One region of the Gilliamella apis genome, then DNA from elsewhere that is predicted to be linked to it. Evidence: riboswitches for the same ligand, from Rfam matches in the RefSeq annotation. Region 1 holds a riboswitch; each other region holds the start of a gene.
The links. A riboswitch is a leader RNA that binds a small molecule or an ion and turns the genes downstream of it on or off. The one in region 1 is predicted to bind thiamine pyrophosphate.
Positions count from the first base shown of each region.

Region 1 (6,295 bases):
TTAATCTTAGTGAAGATGAGCGATATTCTGAAGATGGCGGTTCAGTAACAAATGACACTAAAAAGAATGGTGAAAAAGAATATAACTTAAGAACTGAAACATTAGTAAATAATTATAGTTTAAACCTTAGCATAAATATATTTGGATTAATTGGTTATTATGACAAGTTTTTAGCTGAAAAAAGTTCAAGGCAAGTTAAGTATACTTATACTGGTGATAAACCTAGTTATGAATTTGATCGTACAGATGGTAATTATTATTCTAGAAGTGAATTAAGACAACAAGCTGAAGATGAAATAAAATCAAGACTTAGCAATTACTTTTCTCGGGTTTCTTCAGCAATTCATCAATTATAAATGATCACCAATAAATAAAATCCCACTCAGTTATTCTCTAGGTGGGATTTTTATTATTAAAAATATTTAAATCTCAGTTAAATTTTTAATCAAATAATTATGCAAGACCTAAAACCATTCGTCCATTTCGTGTAGCAACATTAACTACATTATCTAAATCTGTATAACGGCATCCAGTCACCAATAATTTAAGTTCCTCCCACATATTACCGGTTGAAAAAGGTAACATATAATCACTGACGTTATCAGTCCCAATAGCAACAGGTATCCCAGCTGCAGCAAGTTCATCGACTGGCGTTAATGAATTTCGGGTAGGGCCATGTTCTTCACGGCGCGGGCTATCGATCCAAGCAAATGGGCAAGCAATTACCATCATTTTAGCTTCTTTCATTTTTTGATAGAGTTTTTGACGATATTCCAAACTATGAGCGGTAATTGAAATACTATGAATAGCCACCACGCGACCATGCATACCATGCTCAATGGTTTTATCAGTAAGTTGCTCGGTTTCGATTTCATCTGATGAGTTAAATTGGTCAACATGGACATGTACCATTTTGCCTAATGTTTTACCGGTTTGCATTAACACATCTAAATGTTTTAATCCCATGCCTTCACCATGATCTCGCTCATCACGACGCGGCAAACCACCAATAATATCCACTAAATCAGCACCTTTATCAAACCAGTATCGGGCTTCTTTATCAATGACTCCTTTAAGAGTTTGATTGACTAATTTAATCGTAATATCGTTTTTATATGTTTCACGAGCGCGCAGAGCTCCTCTAATTGCTCGCTCTTCGGCAATCGGATCAATATCAACAAATGAACCCATGGCAGTAACACCTTGTTCAATCATGCGTTCAACCGCCATGCTAAAATGTCGATAATAATCATCTTCGGTCATTGCTGCTTTCACTTTATCAAGCGTGTCCCATTTTTCAATTAAAGTCTGTTTTTGGTAGACATCAAAACTATCTACAGAGATAGTAAAAGCACGATCAGCATGCATATGTGAATTAACCCAACCACCATTTTGTTTAATTTTGTTCATCAAATATGCTTTTAAGCTCTGATCTCGACTAGTTGATAACATTTGTTTATTATCGGTCATAATGCGCCTCTAAAATTTGGTTACTATTAAGTTTTAATTAAAAATGGATAAAAAAAATCCCCCAAAAAGGAGGATCACAATAAACCTGTTAGGATATTTCTTATAGTAATGAAAATACAAGTTGTCATGGAAGTTTACACTTTATTATTATTCCTAAGTGGGAGAGATTTTAATGGATTCATTGTTAAGATCAAGTATTTTAATTTTGAAAATATTTAAATAAATGAAATGGTTAAAGTATTATTTTTTAGATTTTTCAAACTAAAAAAAAGTCTATTTATCATCTCAAAGAGTAAACTATTAAATTACATATACCTAACTTACTATTTAATAATAAGTATAATGGTCGAAAAAATGAGATTAGCATGATTATTAAAAAGCTGTTTATTCTTAACAGTAGGATTTCAATCATTACAAAACAAATTTACTTATAAGGGTGAAATATGTCACAACTAAACATTATTGCCACTATTACGATAAAACCAGAGTATCATGAAGCATTTAGACCGATATTTAAACGATTAGTTATCGGTAGTCGAGCTGAACACGGCTGTGTTCGTTATGAGCTGAATCAAAGTATTGAGAATCCCAATATTTATATAGTAGTAGAAACGTGGCAATCACAGCAGGCGATTGACTTACATAATACAACGCCACATTTTGTTGAATTTGCTAATTTTGCTAAGAAGCATGTTGATGGATTATCGATTTGTATAGCTAAACAGGTTGATGTCTAAGCGGATAACTAAACACCAACAAAACCACCGATATTTAATCATATCGGTGGCAAATGAGCTTACATTTTGTCAACGGTTTTAATGCCAAGCATATCTAAACCCGTTTTAAGCGTTTTGGCTGTTAATGAGGCCAGTTTCAATCTGCTAACTTTTAAACTTTCATTTTCCGCGGCCAAAATTGGGCAGTGTTCATAAAAACTTGAAAATAGGGTAGCGATATCATACAGATACGCACAAAGAACATGTGGGGTACCTTCTGCGGCAACAGTTGTGATTGTTTCATCAAATTGATTCAAACGAATTGCTAACGCTCGTTCCTTTTCAGTTCCTAAATCGATATGACCATCTAGATTGTCTTCATTGATATTCGATTTTTTAAATACTGAAAGTACACGGGTATAGGCATACTGTAAATAAGGTGCTGTATTGCCTTCAAATGACAGCATATTATCCCAATCAAATACATAATCAGTTGTTCTATTTTTGGATAGATCAGCATATTTAACCGCACCAATGGCAACTGCATCAACCACTTGAGCAAGCTCGGCATCAGAAAGATCAGGATTTTTGCTTTTAATTAATGTTGCTGCTCGCTCTGTTGCTTCATCGAGTAGATCATTTAGTTTAACGGTATCACCTGAACGCGTTTTAAATGGTTTACCATCTTTACCTAACATCATACCGAACATATGATGTTCAAGTTTTAAAGATTCTGGGACATATTTTGCTTTATGCACAATCGCCCAAACTTGTTCTAAATGTTGGTGTTGGCGTGAATCGGTATAATATAAAATACGATCCGCGTGTAAGGTTTCATAACGATATTTTGCACAGGCAATATCGGTTGTTGCATAAAGATAACCACCATCTCGTTTTTGGATGATAACACCCATTGGTTCGCCTTCTTTATTTTTATACTCATCTAAAAACACAACAATAGCGCCTTCACTTTCAACGGCTAATTTTTTCTGTTTAAGATCGGCAACAATGCCCGGTAGCATGCTGTTATAGATACTTTCACCCATGGTATCTTCTAGTGAAAGTGTGACATTGAGTCGTTTATATGTGGCAATATTTTGCGTCATGGTAATATCAACCAGTTTTCGCCACATGTCACGGCAATACTCATCACCACCTTGAAGCTTAACGACATAATTACGGGCTTTTTCAGCAAAGACCTCATCTTCGTCATAATGTTTTTTGGCTGCACGATAAAAAGATTCTAGATCCGATAGATCCATATCGTTGGCCTGTTCATTTTGCATTTTTTCAAGGTAAGCGATTAACATACCAAATTGAGTTCCCCAATCACCAACGTGATTAGCTCGAATCACATTGTGACCAAGAAAATTTAAGACTCTAACACTCGCATCACCAATAATCGTTGAGCGTAAATGACCAACATGCATCTCTTTTGCTACGTTTGGTGCTGAGTAATCAACCACAATAGTTTGTGGTTTAGCCGGTAAGGTGATATTCAATTTATCGCTACTTAATGCTACTTCGTTCTGCTCGGCAATCCAACTATTTTTTAAAAAGATATTAATAAAACCCGGTCCAGCAATTTCTACTTTATCGGCAATATCTTCAATATCCAGATGTTGTAATACTTTTTCTGCCAATGCGCGTGGTGGCATACCCAATTTTTTAGCGGTAGCCATGATACCATTTGCTTGATAGTCACCAAATTGAACTTTGGCTGATTGCTTGATTAAAGCATCACAGTTTTTATCTGCACCAGCCATAATCATTGCTTGCGAAACTCGTTGCGTTAATAGTTGTTGAATGTTCACATTGTACCTAATCAATAATCATAAAATGAGGCATATAATACCGACAAACACAACAATTGTCACTGATTGCCTGTAATCTTACCTTGTTTTAATTTGTCTAAATTTGTATTTATCAACACATCGCCTGTTTACAATTCTATTTGCTACCACTAAACTACTCATCGTTCTCAACGGGGTGCCCTGAAGGGCTGAGAGTGTCAGAAAAACTGACATAACTCGTCGAACCTGAACTGGATAATACCAGCGGAGGGATTTGAGTTATTATATCTGCTCAAACCTTTTGTCTTTTACACATTACTTTGGAGGCAAAATGTTTCGTAAAAACTTTTTACTATCTGTTATATTTTCATTTTCACTATTTAGTCATCTAGCTAATGCACAACAACCAACTCTAACCGTTTATAGTTACAATTCATTTATGTCACAGTGGGGGCCGGGTGAAACAATTAAAAAAGGCTTCGAAGCGCAATGTCATTGCCAACTTGATGTTGTCACATTGGGAGATGGCGTATCTGTTTTAAATCGGATTCGCCTCGAAGGCGACAAAACAAATGCTGATGTTATTTTAGGATTAGATAACAACCTATTAGCACAAGCCAAGCAAGCGGATATCTTAATTCCGCATCAAATTAGTAAACCCGATAATCTCAATACCGATTGGTGGGATGATAGTTTTATTCCTTATGATTTTGGCTATTTCGCTTTTATCTATAATCAAGATAAAATTAAAAATCCTCCTCATTCATTACATGAATTGATCGAAAACAAAGCTAATTGGAAAATCATTTATCAAGATCCTAGAACCAGTACTCCAGGATTAGGTTTTTTGTTTTGGATGAAAAAGGTCTATGGTGACGAGGTGGCAAATGCATGGCAACAAGTGGCTAAACATACGGTCACAGTAACCAAGGGTTGGAGTGAAGCTTATGGTATGTTCTTAAAAGATGAGGCTGATTTGGTATTAAGTTATAGCACATCGCCGATAGCACATATTATTAATGAAAATAATCATAGCTACGCAGCCGCGATTTTTGATGAAGGTCACTATCGCCAAGTCGAAGTGGCTGGCATCATTAAATATAGCCAAGAAGTCGATTTAGCTCGACAATTTTTACGTTACTTACTAACACCCGAGATACAACGACAATTTGCTGAAAAAAATGTGATGTATCCAATAATTAAAACGGATCTACCCGATGCTTATAAGCAAATTAATACCATTGATAAATCGCTAGAATTTACACCGGAAGAGGTTGAAAAACATCAAAAAGGCTGGATTCGTGAGTGGCAGTCAGCAATAAGTAAATAGTTAAGTATTATTAATGTTAAAATTCAGATCATTATTACCAGGTATTAGTGCTGCTAGTTTAATTTTAATCATATTAAGTTCAGCACTTCTCGCTATCTGGAAATTTGCCTTGCAGTCAGGAAATTTAAGCATCTATTTTGATAGTTACATATTGCACATTATATGGATAACTTTTTACCAAGCTGTATTGTCGACATTATTATCACTAATCACAGCCATATTAATGGCTAAAGCATTATCTTTAGTGGATTTTAAAGGTAAAAACTTGTTATTGAAAATGATGCCTATTACCTTTATCTTACCAACACTAGTTGTTGTGACTGGTTTACTATCGGTTTACGGGCGACAAGGTTTATTATCAAATATCTGCCAAATATTACACATACCATTCTCATTTTCAATTTATGGTTTACAAGGCATTTTATTGGCGCATGTATTCCTGAATTTCCCTTATGCCTGCTGTCTATTTTATCAAACCTTACAAAGCGTACCTATTGAACAAAAACATTTAGCTGCACAATTAAATTTTACTAATGTAACCTTTTTTAAAATTATTGAATGGCCATTACTGCGTAGACAAATATTACCTATGGCGGCATTAATTTTTATGTTATGTTTTTCAAGTTTCGCCATTGTGTTAGCACTAGGTGGAGGGCCTAAATATACCACGCTTGAAGTTGCTATTTATCAAGCAATTCGTGATTTTGAACTGTTACAAGCAGCATTACTTGCCTGTCTACAATTAGTTTGTTGTATTGCCTTCATTGGATTAATGCAAAAGATAAACAGAATCGATAAAAAATTAACGGTAAACTTTACTCAAACAGACTATCGTTTACCTTTACCCAAAGGATTAAAAATTGTTAGTTCAGTGCTAATTTTGATCGGTGGATTATTTATATTGTTACCTATGCTGACTATCCTGTTTCAAGGTATCTATTTCTTTCAATTCTCATTGTTGACCTTTTCATTACAGCAAGCTTTAC
Region 1 covers NZ_CP132381.1:1,931,798-1,938,092, reverse strand. The annotation lists gene RAM17_RS08910 (hypothetical protein) at 1-356, shown strand, start outside; gene RAM17_RS08905 (amidohydrolase family protein) at 454-1,470, opposite strand; gene RAM17_RS08900 (putative quinol monooxygenase) at 1,914-2,207, shown strand; gene argS (arginine--tRNA ligase) at 2,267-4,000, opposite strand; TPP riboswitch at 4,162-4,270, shown strand; gene thiB (thiamine ABC transporter substrate binding subunit) at 4,311-5,309, shown strand; gene thiP (thiamine/thiamine pyrophosphate ABC transporter permease) at 5,323-6,295, shown strand, end outside.

Region 2 (6,295 bases), 1.0 Mb from region 1:
AAGCAGCAATTAATCAAAATCTTTATCAAGTTCATTTTCGTTAATACAAAAATTTTTTTCTTTCTGAGAACATTGACGAGAAATTTTAAAAGATTGTCCTTCAACACCTCTAAAAGACTCATATTCTTTATAAGTACAGGTTGAATTCGTTAAAGTATAGTTGCTGTTTTCTGCTTTGAATCGATAAGTTTCATTTAAAATAACTGCAGAATAGTTATTTATTTCGCAAATTTTTTTCCTTTTTGCTATTTTTTTTTGGGGATCAAAATCGATGTAACGACCATCTAAATTGAGATAAATAAACTCTTTTTTCTTCTCATCATAAGAATAGTACCGATAAATGATAGGTCCATCTTCCATATCATCAACGGCTCTGGCGATATAAAAATCATTATAATTACCATCAAAATTGTAGTCTATTTCTATGCCATTGTGATCAAAAAAATCTGGTGCAAAACGATAGCTATCATCTATATGGTTAACTGCACCTACTGAATATTCACCCAAAAAGTCAAATCCTTGCAAATTATCTATAGTCTGAAATAATTGGTCATTTTTTTTACTATAAATATTTAAACCTGTTGGTTTCAATCCTTGACCTTTTTTATAGGAAAGTATCAATTTAAAATAAAAATCATCTGTCGATCTTTTTTGTAATAACTCTATATTGTTAATTTCTTCATTCTTAATAGGAAAAGAGAGATAATCATAATCATGAAAATCTAAATCGACATCATATTTATCAATATTTGCTTTAAAATAGTCAGATTCAATTCCTGATATTAACCAGTCGATTCCTTGTAAATTAGTTATAGTTTGAAGTAATTGACCACTTTTCTTACTATAAATATTTATACTAGTTGGTTTCAATCCTTGACCTTTTTTATAGGAAAGTATCATTTTAAAATAAAAATCATCTGTCGATCTTTTTTGTAATAACTCTATATTGTTAATTTCTTCATTCTCAATAAGAATATCGAGATCACCGCCATCTTTAAAATTTAATTCAACATCATATTTATCAATGTTCGCCTTAAGAACATCTAAGTCAATTGCTAAAACTAAACAAGGGAAAAACAAAACAACTGAGATAAGATATTTTATACAAATCATATTATAACCAACTAATTCCATTTAATGTTTTTAATATTATTTTTTTAATCCTATTTATATCTTAAATTAATTCATATCAAAAATTAATTTAAAATGATTTAAAAATATATTATTTCTTATCAAATATAACTTATTGAGCAATTTTTCTAACCATATTTTTAATTACTATTTTGGATAACCATTTGTAGAAAAATAAATATTTAATTATTCAATGTAAAAATTTGCAGTTACCACCATTGATAAAAATGGTGAGTAGGTCCAATTCCCTTACCAATTTTTAAACTATCTGCATGCTCAATAGCCCCTTGTAGGTAGTTTTTAGCATGTTTTATTGCATCTTCTAAATGATGTTTCGGTAATAAGGCTGCAATTGCCGCAGAGAGGGTACAACCTGTACCATGGGTATTTCTCGTTGCGATCCTTGGTGATGTCATTCTGATGATGTTGTTGCGAGTGATTAAATAATCAGGGCTTTCTTGACTTGGCAAATGTCCGCCTTTCATTAATACTGCCTGACAACCTAATTTAAGTAATTCATACCCCTGTTGTTGCATTTGCTCTTCGTTTTTTGCCTCACTACAATCAAGTAATGCAGCAGCTTCAGGTAGATTTGGGGTAATAATTGTGGCTAATGGTAATAATAGATCTCGAATAGCAGAAATGGCATCAGCTTTTAACAATGGATGTCCGCCTTTAGCAATCATTACGGTATCAAGCACAATATTGGCAATAGGGTTATCGTTTAATAGTTGAGCAACCGAAGTAACAATCTCTTTATTCATTAGCATGCCAATTTTAACACTATCAATGTAGATATCTTGATACAGCGTATTAAACTGTGCTTCAATAAATTGAGAGGGAATGGCATGTACACCATTAACGCCTTGCGTACTTTGTGCGGTTAATGCGGTGATCACTGACATACCATAAGCACCAAGTGCTGAAAATGCTTTTAAGTCAGCTTGAATACCTGCGCCACCACTAGGGTCACTGCCCGCTATTGTTAATGCAACTGTTGTCATGATTTGGTTTCCTATTTTGCTTGTTTTATTTTACTGATTAGGTCTGATGTAGCTTTGGCAAGATTAGCTTGTCCACATATTGCCGACACAACGGCAATACCTTCAATGCCAGTTTGGATTACTTCGGTTAAATTATTCACGCCGATACCACCGATCGCTACGGCAGGGCATTGTTTCGCTTTAACCAGTTCTTTCAATTGAGCAATGCCAGTCGCAGCTGCGGCATCCTTTTTGGTTGCAGTTGGATAGATAGGCCCTATGCCAAGATAATCAACTAAATGCCAAGGAACATTCTCTAGTTGTGATTGATTTGAAACTGAAAGTCCTAACCATTTGTCTGTGCCAATTAAGCGTCGAGTAACGTCGACCGGTAGATCGCTTTGTCCTATATGCACACCATCGGCATCAATGGCTAAAGCAATATCAACATGGTCATTGATAAATAGTGGAACTTGGGTACGACTTAACACTTCTTTGAGCGCTTGTGCGGCGTCATACCAATTTTTACCAGAGTATTCTTGTTCTGAACGTAGTTGCACGGCGGTAACACCATTCTCAACGGCAATTTTGGTGGTAGTGACCATGCCATCGATACCGCCACATAATAACGGATCGAGGACTAAATAGAGAGTTAAATCAAGTTGCTTTTTCATCAAATATCCTTATTGGTAATTTTGCTTAAATAGGGAAAGTTGGTCAATTATTGCCATAGCAAAAGTGCCTAAACCTGATTGTTTGTTAGCGAGTTCACCAGCTTTTTTCATCATAAAACAAGCTGTTGCGGTAGCGGTTAAACGATTACTAGTGGTTGCAATAAATGCTGCTACCATCGCAGATAACGAACAGCCGGTGCCGGTTACTCTAGTTAAAGCGATATCGCCACCGGCAATACTATAAATTTGTTGACCATCTGTGACATAGTCTATCTCACCTGTTATTGCGACAATGGTTTGATATTTTTGTGCTAATAGTATTGCTGCATTTAATGCAGAATCGGTAGAATCAAGTCCATCAGGCCCTTTCGATGATGATTGTTGACCACTCAATGCGAGAATTTCAGAGGCATTTCCTCGAATAACACTCGGTCTAAAAGTTATCAATTGTTTGGCAATTTCAGTGCGATATTTAAGTGCCGCACCAACCGCTACAGGATCCAGTACCCATGGTGTCTGTGTTTGTTCAGCTTTTGCTGCAGCTAACAACATACTATTTGCGCTGTGCTCATCAATGGTACCAATATTAATTAATAAGCTACTGGCAATAGTTACAAAGTCCTCAACTTCTTGTTTCGCAACGACCATTGCTGGTGAAGCACCAATGGCTAATAAGACATTGGCGGTAAAATTCTGTACAACATCATTGGTAATGCAATGGACTAACGGTCGTTGTTGTTTAACTTGCTCAATAAAGGGAATGGCATCATTGTTTTGGAATAACTGAATGGTAGACATATTCTTTCCTTATTTATTATTGATATTAAGGGAAGAATGTGTCAAAACGAATAATTAAGACGAAGACTTCCCTACGCTGGTATTAGCCAGATCAGGTTCAACGGGTAAAATCTCAGTTTTTTGTAGTAACAAAAAACACCCCGAGTCAAAAAACAATTAATAAAAACAGTTTAATTATGTACTGAGTTTATATTTTATACAAGCTATTGTAATAATCTTTCGATATCGCTAATAGATCGTCTATCTGGTAAGAAGATGATTAAGTGATCACCATCTTCGATCATTAAATCGGTATTAACAATAATCACATCTTCACCACGCACCACAGCACCAATAGTTGCCCCTGAAGGTAATTTTAGACTGTTAATATTTTTACCTACTAGTTTAGAATTTTCAGTATCACCACGAACAATCACTTCGACAATTTCTGATTCACCTTGCCGTAGTGAGACAACTTTTACCACGCCATTTTGTCTTACATGACTGAGTAATTCTGAAATAGTGGCATGTTGTGGTGAAATGGCAATATCAATCACGCTATCGTTAATTAACTCTAAATAAGCTTGTCGTTGAATAAGTACGATGACTTTTTTTGCTCCCATCCTTTTGGCAAGCATTGATGACATAATATTTGATTCATCATCACTCGTCACTGCAACAAAAAGGTCGGTAAGTTCGACTTGTTCTTGCGATAATAGCTCTTGATCCGATGATTCACCATGTAATACGGTAGTATTAACTAACTGCTCGGCAATTAGTTCTGCTTTTTCGGCATTACGTTCAATCAATTTAACTTGATAATCGTTTTCTAATCGCTTAGCTAAAGCAACAGCAATGCCGCCACCGCCACTAATGATTATTCGTTTATAAGGCTTTTCTAACCGTTGTAATTCACTGGTTACCGCTTTGATGTTAAGCGGTGGGGTAATAAAGTAAACCATATCCCCAGCTTCAATCAAGGTTGAACCAATCGGACGAATAAAACGATTTTTACGATAAATAGCTACCACGCGAGCTTCGACATGAGGTAAATGTTCTTTTAGCTCTGATAATTCACTACCCACCAATGCACCACCGTAGTAAGCTGTGACGGCAACTAAGCAGACTCGATTATCATAAAATGAGGCAAATTGTAGTGCGCCAGGAGATTGCACTAGTTGGCTGATATGATTGGTGATTAGATTTTCTGGGGCAATAATATGATCGATGTTAATACAATCTTTATTAAAAAACGAGTATCTTTCATCATTATATTCAGGCGCCCGAATTCGTGCCACTTTTTGAGGGATATTGAACATTACATGCCCAATTTGACAAGCCATCATATTGACTTCATCAGAATTGGTAACAGCGACTAACATGTCGGCAGATTCTGCACCAGCACTTTCTAATACTTGTGGATAAGATGATTTTCCACAAATAACTTGTAAATCAAAACGTTCTTGCAATGATTGCAATTTGTCATGATCTTCATCTACAACTGTCACATCGTTCTGTTTTTCGGTAACCAGATATTCGGCAAGAGCACTACCTGTTTGACCTGCACCAAGAATGATAATTTTCATAACTAACCTATGATAATCAAAAAGGCTTCAACGGCATTTATCATTAATAAAAACGATAATGCTTTTAGTCATTAAAGCCAATTGATATTGTTTAGCGTTAATTGCAATCTAGTTTTACGGTTAACTATACAAAACCGATTGCGTCATAAACTTTTTTCAACGTTGGCTCTGCTTTTGCACGAGCTTTTTGTGCACCTTCTTGCATAATTGTCAGAAGATAATTTTCATCATCACGATACTGATGATATTTCGCTTGTAAACCAGTTAACATATCAATAACTTGATTTGCGACCTCGGTTTTTAGATGGCCATACATTTTACCTTCGAATTCTTTCTCAAGTTCAGCAATAGGTTTACCCGTAATACCGGTTAAGATATCTAACAGATTTGATACCCCCGCTTTGTTTTTTAAATCATAACGTACGACTGGTGGTTCATCAGAATCGGTCATTGCCCGTTTAATTTTCTTCTCGACATCTTTTGGATTTTCAAGTAACCCAATAACATTATTGCGATTTTCATCTGATTTAGACATTTTTTTGCTTGGATCTTGTAACGACATAACCCGTGCGCCAACTTTAGCAATAAATGGTTCAGGAACAGTGAAGATATCGCCATAAAGGGCATTAAAACGCATAGCAATATCGCGAGAAAGTTCAAGATGTTGTTTTTGATCATCACCAACAGGAACTAAATTAGCTTGATATAACAAAATATCGGCAGCCATTAACACTGGATAATCAAAAAGCCCGGCATTTATATTTTCTGAATGACGAGAAGATTTATCTTTAAATTGTGTCATACGACTAAGTTCACCAAAATAGGTATAACAGTTTAATGCCCAACCTAATTCAGCATGTGCAGGCACATGGGATTGCACAAAAATAGTACTTTTTTGTGGATCAATACCACAGGCTAGATAAAGTGCTAATGTATCAAGTGTTGCTTTACGTAACTTATTAGGATCTTGGCGTACCGTGATCGCATGTTGATTGACGATACAATAAACGCAATCATATTCATTTTGTAAAGACACCCAATTCTTTAAAGCACCTAAATAGTTGCCTAATGTTAGTTCTCCTGATGGCTGAGCGCCACTAAATACAATTGGTTTACTCATAATTTATTCCTAATTTTAACTTAT
Region 2 covers NZ_CP132381.1:916,974-923,268, forward strand. The annotation lists gene RAM17_RS04270 (hypothetical protein) at 10-1,134, opposite strand; gene thiD (bifunctional hydroxymethylpyrimidine kinase/phosphomethylpyrimidine kinase) at 1,341-2,135, opposite strand; gene thiE (thiamine phosphate synthase) at 2,147-2,788, opposite strand; gene thiM (hydroxyethylthiazole kinase) at 2,798-3,577, opposite strand; TPP riboswitch at 3,638-3,739, opposite strand; gene trkA (Trk system potassium transporter TrkA) at 3,790-5,151, opposite strand; gene trpS (tryptophan--tRNA ligase) at 5,276-6,271, opposite strand; gene RAM17_RS04300 (phosphoglycolate phosphatase) at 6,295-6,295, opposite strand, start outside.
Region 2: another riboswitch for thiamine pyrophosphate. It lies ahead of thiM (hydroxyethylthiazole kinase); the one in region 1 lies ahead of thiB (thiamine ABC transporter substrate binding subunit).

Region 3 (6,295 bases), 590 kb from region 1:
AAACCAATCCAACTCAACCATTAGCAGCAGCAATTAACTGTTCATTATGGGTTTGTTATGGATTATTACAACCTAAAAAAGATTGGCCGATTGCTATAGCTAATTCCCCTGGTGTTTTGTTTGGTTTGATTGCGTTTTTTACGGCATTGTAAATATATTGTTATACTTCTTTGTATTATTTCAATACAGCATAATTTAAACCTTATGCTGTATTTTTTTATCAAAATTTTATCAAATTGTTAGATGATTTCTGTTGACAAATATAGAGTATTTATTTTCAAAAATAGGTTTTTATATTGCAGATTAAATTTTAACCTTGAGGTTAAATTCATAAATATCAATTTGTTATAGAGTTATCAACAGGTTTGTTAAATACTTATCAAATAATTAAGTGAATAATTCACAAGTTAGTTTTGAATAAATGAAAAAGTTTTAGTTTGTGTTATTTGATTCAATCATTGTCATCTATTTGCGATTCGATTATATTGGAGATCCGGCTGTTTATTAAACAGAGTTTATTTTTTAATACTCTTTTATATTAAGTGGTGATGTTATTAATTTAGATGTCGACTTAATCGTATGAGCGTTAAAGATATAAAATAAGGAAATCAAAATGACTAACATTAATCTTTCTGACGATTTGATAAAAGATTTTATTTATTCTATGTACCGTAAAGAAGTATTATTAAATTTAAAAGGGGTTGTTTTGACTGATGAAGATCGTAAACAACTTCATGAAAAAAGAGATTTTGTTAATCGATTGTCTGAAACTGAACTAGCCGATATTCGCTGTTGGGTTTTAGATAAATTGAAAGTACTTGAAAGCCAGCATAAGCAAGATTAATCGGTTAGAATCTTGCGCTAACTTCATTAATAAATTGATAAAATTTATTTATCATATTGCTTATAACAATATGGACAGTTTTATCAATCGTTTTACAATGCAACAAACTTATTATTTATAATTTATAGGAAAGGGTATGAAAAAGTTAGTCATGGTTTTATTGTTAGGTCTTCCAATGGTTGCTGCTGCTTCTAATTGTGAAGAAATTAGTGCCAGTATCGCTGAGAAAATCAAAAACAATGGTGTTGATGAAAACAGTTTTCAATTAAATTTAGTTCCATCAGAACAAGCTGAGCAAGGCGTTGCTGGTAAAATTGTCGGATCGTGTGACCGAGGTCAACAAAAGATTGTATATATTCGTTCACAAGATAATTCAGTAACAACTGAAGCAAAACAACAAGAACCTTCAAATTCTAATCAGCAAGCCGAAAAAGCTGAATTAGAGAAATCTTCTCAACAAGAAATAGTTGCGCCATCTTTAGAAGATAATCAGCAAATTGACTCGAAGACAGAATAATCACTGATTATTAGCTACAGTTATAGAAGATCTATCGGTTAGTTAATGAAGAACATTTGAATAAATAGTAACGGTTAATAAACTATTATTTTTACAAAAATTGTTAGTTATTTTCTGAGCTATTATTCATCTGTATTTATCCGGGGTGCCTTAGGCTGAGATTATACCCGTTGAACCTGATTCGGTTAGTACCGACGAAGGGAGTATAAAACACGCTTTTCTGCAAGTCTGTTGTACTCCTTAATTACTAATTTTTATAAAAAGGAGTCGTCATGTCGTCATTTTATTCACTTATTGAATCATGCCAAAGTGATTGGGATAACTATATTCAACATGAGTTTATTCAACAATTAGGTAAAGGTACATTAGATATTGCCTGCTTTCAACACTACTTAAAACAAGATTATCTTTTCCTTATCAATTTTTCCCGAGCATGGGGATTAGCAGTGTATAAAAGTCATGATCTGGTTGAAATCAAACAATCTTTAAATAGCTTGAAAGCAATTGTTGAAGTTGAACTAGACTTACATATTGAATATTGTAAAAAGTGGCAAATAACTGAGAACGAACTTAACCTATTAACTGAAGCCAAAGCAAATAGTGAATATACGGGTTATGTATTGGATGTCGGATTACATGGGGATATATTAGATTTGCATATTGTATTAGCGCCTTGTTTAATTGGTTACGGTATGATTGCTGATTGGCTAACCAAACAACATTGGTATGATGCTAACAACAATAGATATAACAGTTGGGTTAACATGTATGCAAGTAAGGAATTCCAACAAACAATGCAAAATGAAATTGCGTTGATTGATCAGCGCTTAGTAAATTTGGATGCTAGTCATATTGAACATTTAACAAAATTATTCAGGCAAGCAACTAAACTTGAAACTGGTTTCTGGCAAATGGGATTAGATAAAAGTATTTAAATAATAAGCATACTTTACCACTCTGGGTAAAGTATGCTGAATTTGAACTATATTTAAACAATGTTTAAACTAAAGTAGTTTTGAATAATCTCGTTTGGTGGCATCGTCCCAAACGCTTGCTTGTACTTGGCCAATATGTTGTTGCTGTAAAAGTAACATGGTTAATCGTGATTGGCCAATTCCACCACCAATTGTTTGTAAAAAATCACCATTAGCTAATGCTTTATGCCACGCATATTGGAGGCGATCTTCATTATTCGTCAGTTTTAATTGTCGTTTTAAGGTTTCTGGATCGACACGGATTCCCATAGACGAGATTTCAAAACCACTATTTAAAACAGGATTCCAAACTAAAATGTCACCATTTAAGCCTTTTGAACCCATTTCATTATCACTACTCCAATCATCATAATCAGGAGCACGTACATCATGTTTTTCGTTATTTGATAATTCACCACCAATACCAATTAAAAATACGGCGCCTAACTCTTTGGTAATTGCATTTTCACGCTCTTTCGGTGATAAATTTGGATAACGTTTTAACAGTTGTTCACTATCCATAAAGGTAATTGTTTCGGGTAAAAAACGTGATAGATGATATTTTTCAGAGACTGCTTTTTCAGTCGCTTTAATTGCACTATAAATTTTTTCAACCGTTTGTTTTAAATAAGCTAAATTGCGATCTTCGGGACGAATCACTTTTTCCCAATCCCATTGATCAACATAAACAGAGTGAATAGGCGAAAGTTTATCTTCATCTGGGCGCAGAGCTTTCATATTTGTATAAATGCCTTCACCAACAGGAAAATTGTGCTGACTTAACGTTTTACGTTTCCATTTAGCTAGTGAATGAACAACTTCGAATTGTGCATTAGGAATACTTTTAATATTAACTTGAACGGCTTTTTCGGTACCTGACAAATTATCTTGAACGCCATCACCAATTTGACTCAATATTGGTGCTTGAACTTCAATTAATGATAGATTATTTGCTAATTGCTCGGCAAAAAATTGTTTAACAAAATTGATTCGTTGTTGCTGCTCTTTAAATGATATTGTCATGTTTAGTCTCGAAATATAAAAAAATTTGTGTTGTTAAATTAAACTAGAAAGCAGAAATATGCAAGTTTAGTTAACTGGCTTAAACTAAAGATCAAAAACTATCTCAATTACTTCTAAAATATATTTTTACTAATAACTATTTATGATGTTTTTACAAACTAATTATCTTTTATCTATTGCTAATAATTAGTGTCAGGACCACTTAGTTATTAAATCAGCTCACACTAAACATAAAAGTTTATTGTTTGCCAATCAGTTTGGTGAGTTTTATTTAGCGACCTTAGCAACGAGCTGACAACTGAGTGAGGTTAGCATGGCAAACAGGGAAGTTTGACAAGGCTGTGTTTTGTCAGGAACAAATCACAGCCGGTGCGTTAAGAGCGAACGAAGGCGGAAGGCAGTCACATCGTGACCACTTGCGAGGTCGCCGCGGGAGATGGTAAAGCGGGTTGCGCCAACCCGCTTTGCTCGGACGTAATCGCCGTATAGAACTAGCTACCAAACAACAAAACGTCCGAAACTCACCGAATAAAAAAATTTGAGGAGAGGGGGTTTTTAACCTCGATACTATTCCGCAAATTTATTTTTATGATCATATCGATTATAGTGAATATCATCGCTAATTAAATAGTTATAAATATCATCAACAATTTTTATACCATTTTTTTGATAATCGGCTTCACGTTTTTTGCTTCGTTCTCCCGGGAAGAAAACTTCACTATTACCTTTGGCTGGTTTAGTTTGTTTTAGTTGGTCTAGCATAGTAGACATACATTGTTTAAATATATCAAGGCCAATAAAATATTCAGGATTGATAACAATATGCAGATGGCCAAGGTCACGCCCTTTGGATAAATCAGCATACATGGATGAAACATTTTTACCAAATGGTAAGCCAAGTAATATGCCAGAAAGTACATCAACCATCATCATTAATCCATAACCTTTAGCATCGGCAATCGGTAATAGTGCATTTACTTTATATGGATCAGTAGTAGGCTCACCTAATTCATCAACCGCCCATGTAGCTGGAATTTGGGCACCTTTGGATCTAGCATATAATACTTTTCCCCAAGCTTGAACTGTGGTTGCCATATCGAATGAGACAATTCGCTCGTTATTGGTGGGAGCAGCAAATGCAATAGGATTGGTACCAAAAAATTCTTCAGCGCCACCATATGGAACTGCCATTGGATCAGATTGGCACATGGATATGGCGACTAAGTTTTGTTTGGCTGCCATCTCGGTAAAATAGCACAGTGAACCACTGTGTGACATTCGACGAATCCCAACTACTGCAACACCATTTTTCTTCGCCATTGCTATCGCTTTGTCCATACCGACCTTAGCAGCAACTAATCCACAACCATTATCAAAATCTAAGATTGCTGACGATGGGCCAGTTTCTTTATAAGTGACATTAGGATAGGGAGTCATGCCACCTTTGGCAATCCGTTCCGCGTAATATTCAACTCGTACGGCGCCGTGCGAGTGAATACCTCTGGCATCGGCAAATGCCAGTGTATCAGCGGCGATATCGGCATGCTCTTGAGTTAATCCAGCTTTATGTAACTTTTTGGCAATCAAGTTATGTAGTGTTTGTCTGTCTAATCTCATATTAAACTCCTGTCCAAGCTATCTATCCGTTACTGCTGAGTTTTATAGGTGCTATTGGCTGATAATGGTACCTTTGGTTTTTGCTAATAGCGATTCAATATCGGTTAAATTACCGATATAAGCGGTGTTACCTGTTTGCTCAACAAATTCAATCACTGATTTTATTTTGGGTCCCATGGCGCCATCATCAATAGCCATTGGTTGTATACGTTTGGTATCGACTTTACCTAAAGCGGTTTGTTGTGGCGTACCCCAATTTTCATACACTGCATCTGTATCGGTTAATATCATTAGATGGTCAGCTTTTAATTCAATAGCGAGCTGTGCGGCACTATGATCTTTGTCAATGACAGCTTCAACACCTTTATAACCAGTATTATCTTTTATTACAGGTATACCACCACCACCGTTACAGATAACGATAGTATTCTGGCTTAGCAATTCTTTAATAGTATCAAGCTCGATTATTTTTTTCGGTTTTGGCGATGCCACAACTCGACGAATATATTTACCATCTTGCTTGAATTGCCAACCATATTGATTTTGTAGATTCTGTTGTTCTTCTGGTTTATATACAGGACCAATATATTTGGTTGGATCTTTAAATGACGGATCGTTATTGTCGACCTCAACTTGGGTTAATACGCAGGCGACTTGGTTGATATTTTCATATTGTTGTAAGCTGCGTTGTATCATATAACCTAACATGCCTTGGGTTTGTGCAACTAGGACATCGAGAGGATAGGCTGGCACGCTTGGATAACTGGCATTTTGTAAGGCAAGTAGTCCTACTTGGGGGCCATTGCCATGGACAATTACCAGTCGATATTTATTGGCTAATTTTGCAATAAATTTGGTGGTGCTGTTGATATTTTGATATTGGTTATCAATAGAAAGTAATTCGTTTCGTTTTGAAATTGCATTACCACCTAGTGCAATAACTATCAGTTCCATATGCTGTCCTTTGAGATATTTAGCTAATATAGTTTATTGTTTAGATATTTACATCGCGATGACAATCTTTGGAATAGATATAACTCAAAGGTTGTTGGCCTACCGCATAACAAGCTTGCAATGCATAAGCACCCATAAAGATATAATCATCCTTTTTTACTGGAATCCATTGATTATCAAGTAGGTACATTCCTTCACCGTTGAGTAGGTAGGCGCCATGCTCTTGTACATGAGTCTCAATATAGCCATGGCTGGCACCGGGTAAAAAGGTGAGAATGTGAAAGTTCATATCAAAACCGAGCTCTTTAGGCAGTAGGTCTTGAATAAATACGTTATTCATATTTTCATAATTAACACGTTCTAATT
Region 3 covers NZ_CP132381.1:1,337,593-1,343,887, forward strand. The annotation lists gene RAM17_RS06110 (SemiSWEET family transporter) at 1-152, shown strand, start outside; gene RAM17_RS06115 (hypothetical protein) at 614-844, shown strand; gene RAM17_RS06120 (DUF1161 domain-containing protein) at 981-1,361, shown strand; TPP riboswitch at 1,493-1,582, shown strand; gene tenA (thiaminase II) at 1,634-2,296, shown strand; gene asnA (aspartate--ammonia ligase) at 2,366-3,358, opposite strand; gene RAM17_RS06135 (hypothetical protein) at 3,661-3,801, shown strand; gene allD (ureidoglycolate dehydrogenase) at 3,926-4,975, opposite strand; gene RAM17_RS06145 (carbamate kinase) at 5,027-5,929, opposite strand; gene allE ((S)-ureidoglycine aminohydrolase) at 5,970-6,295, opposite strand, start outside.
Region 3: another riboswitch for thiamine pyrophosphate. It lies ahead of tenA (thiaminase II); the one in region 1 lies ahead of thiB (thiamine ABC transporter substrate binding subunit).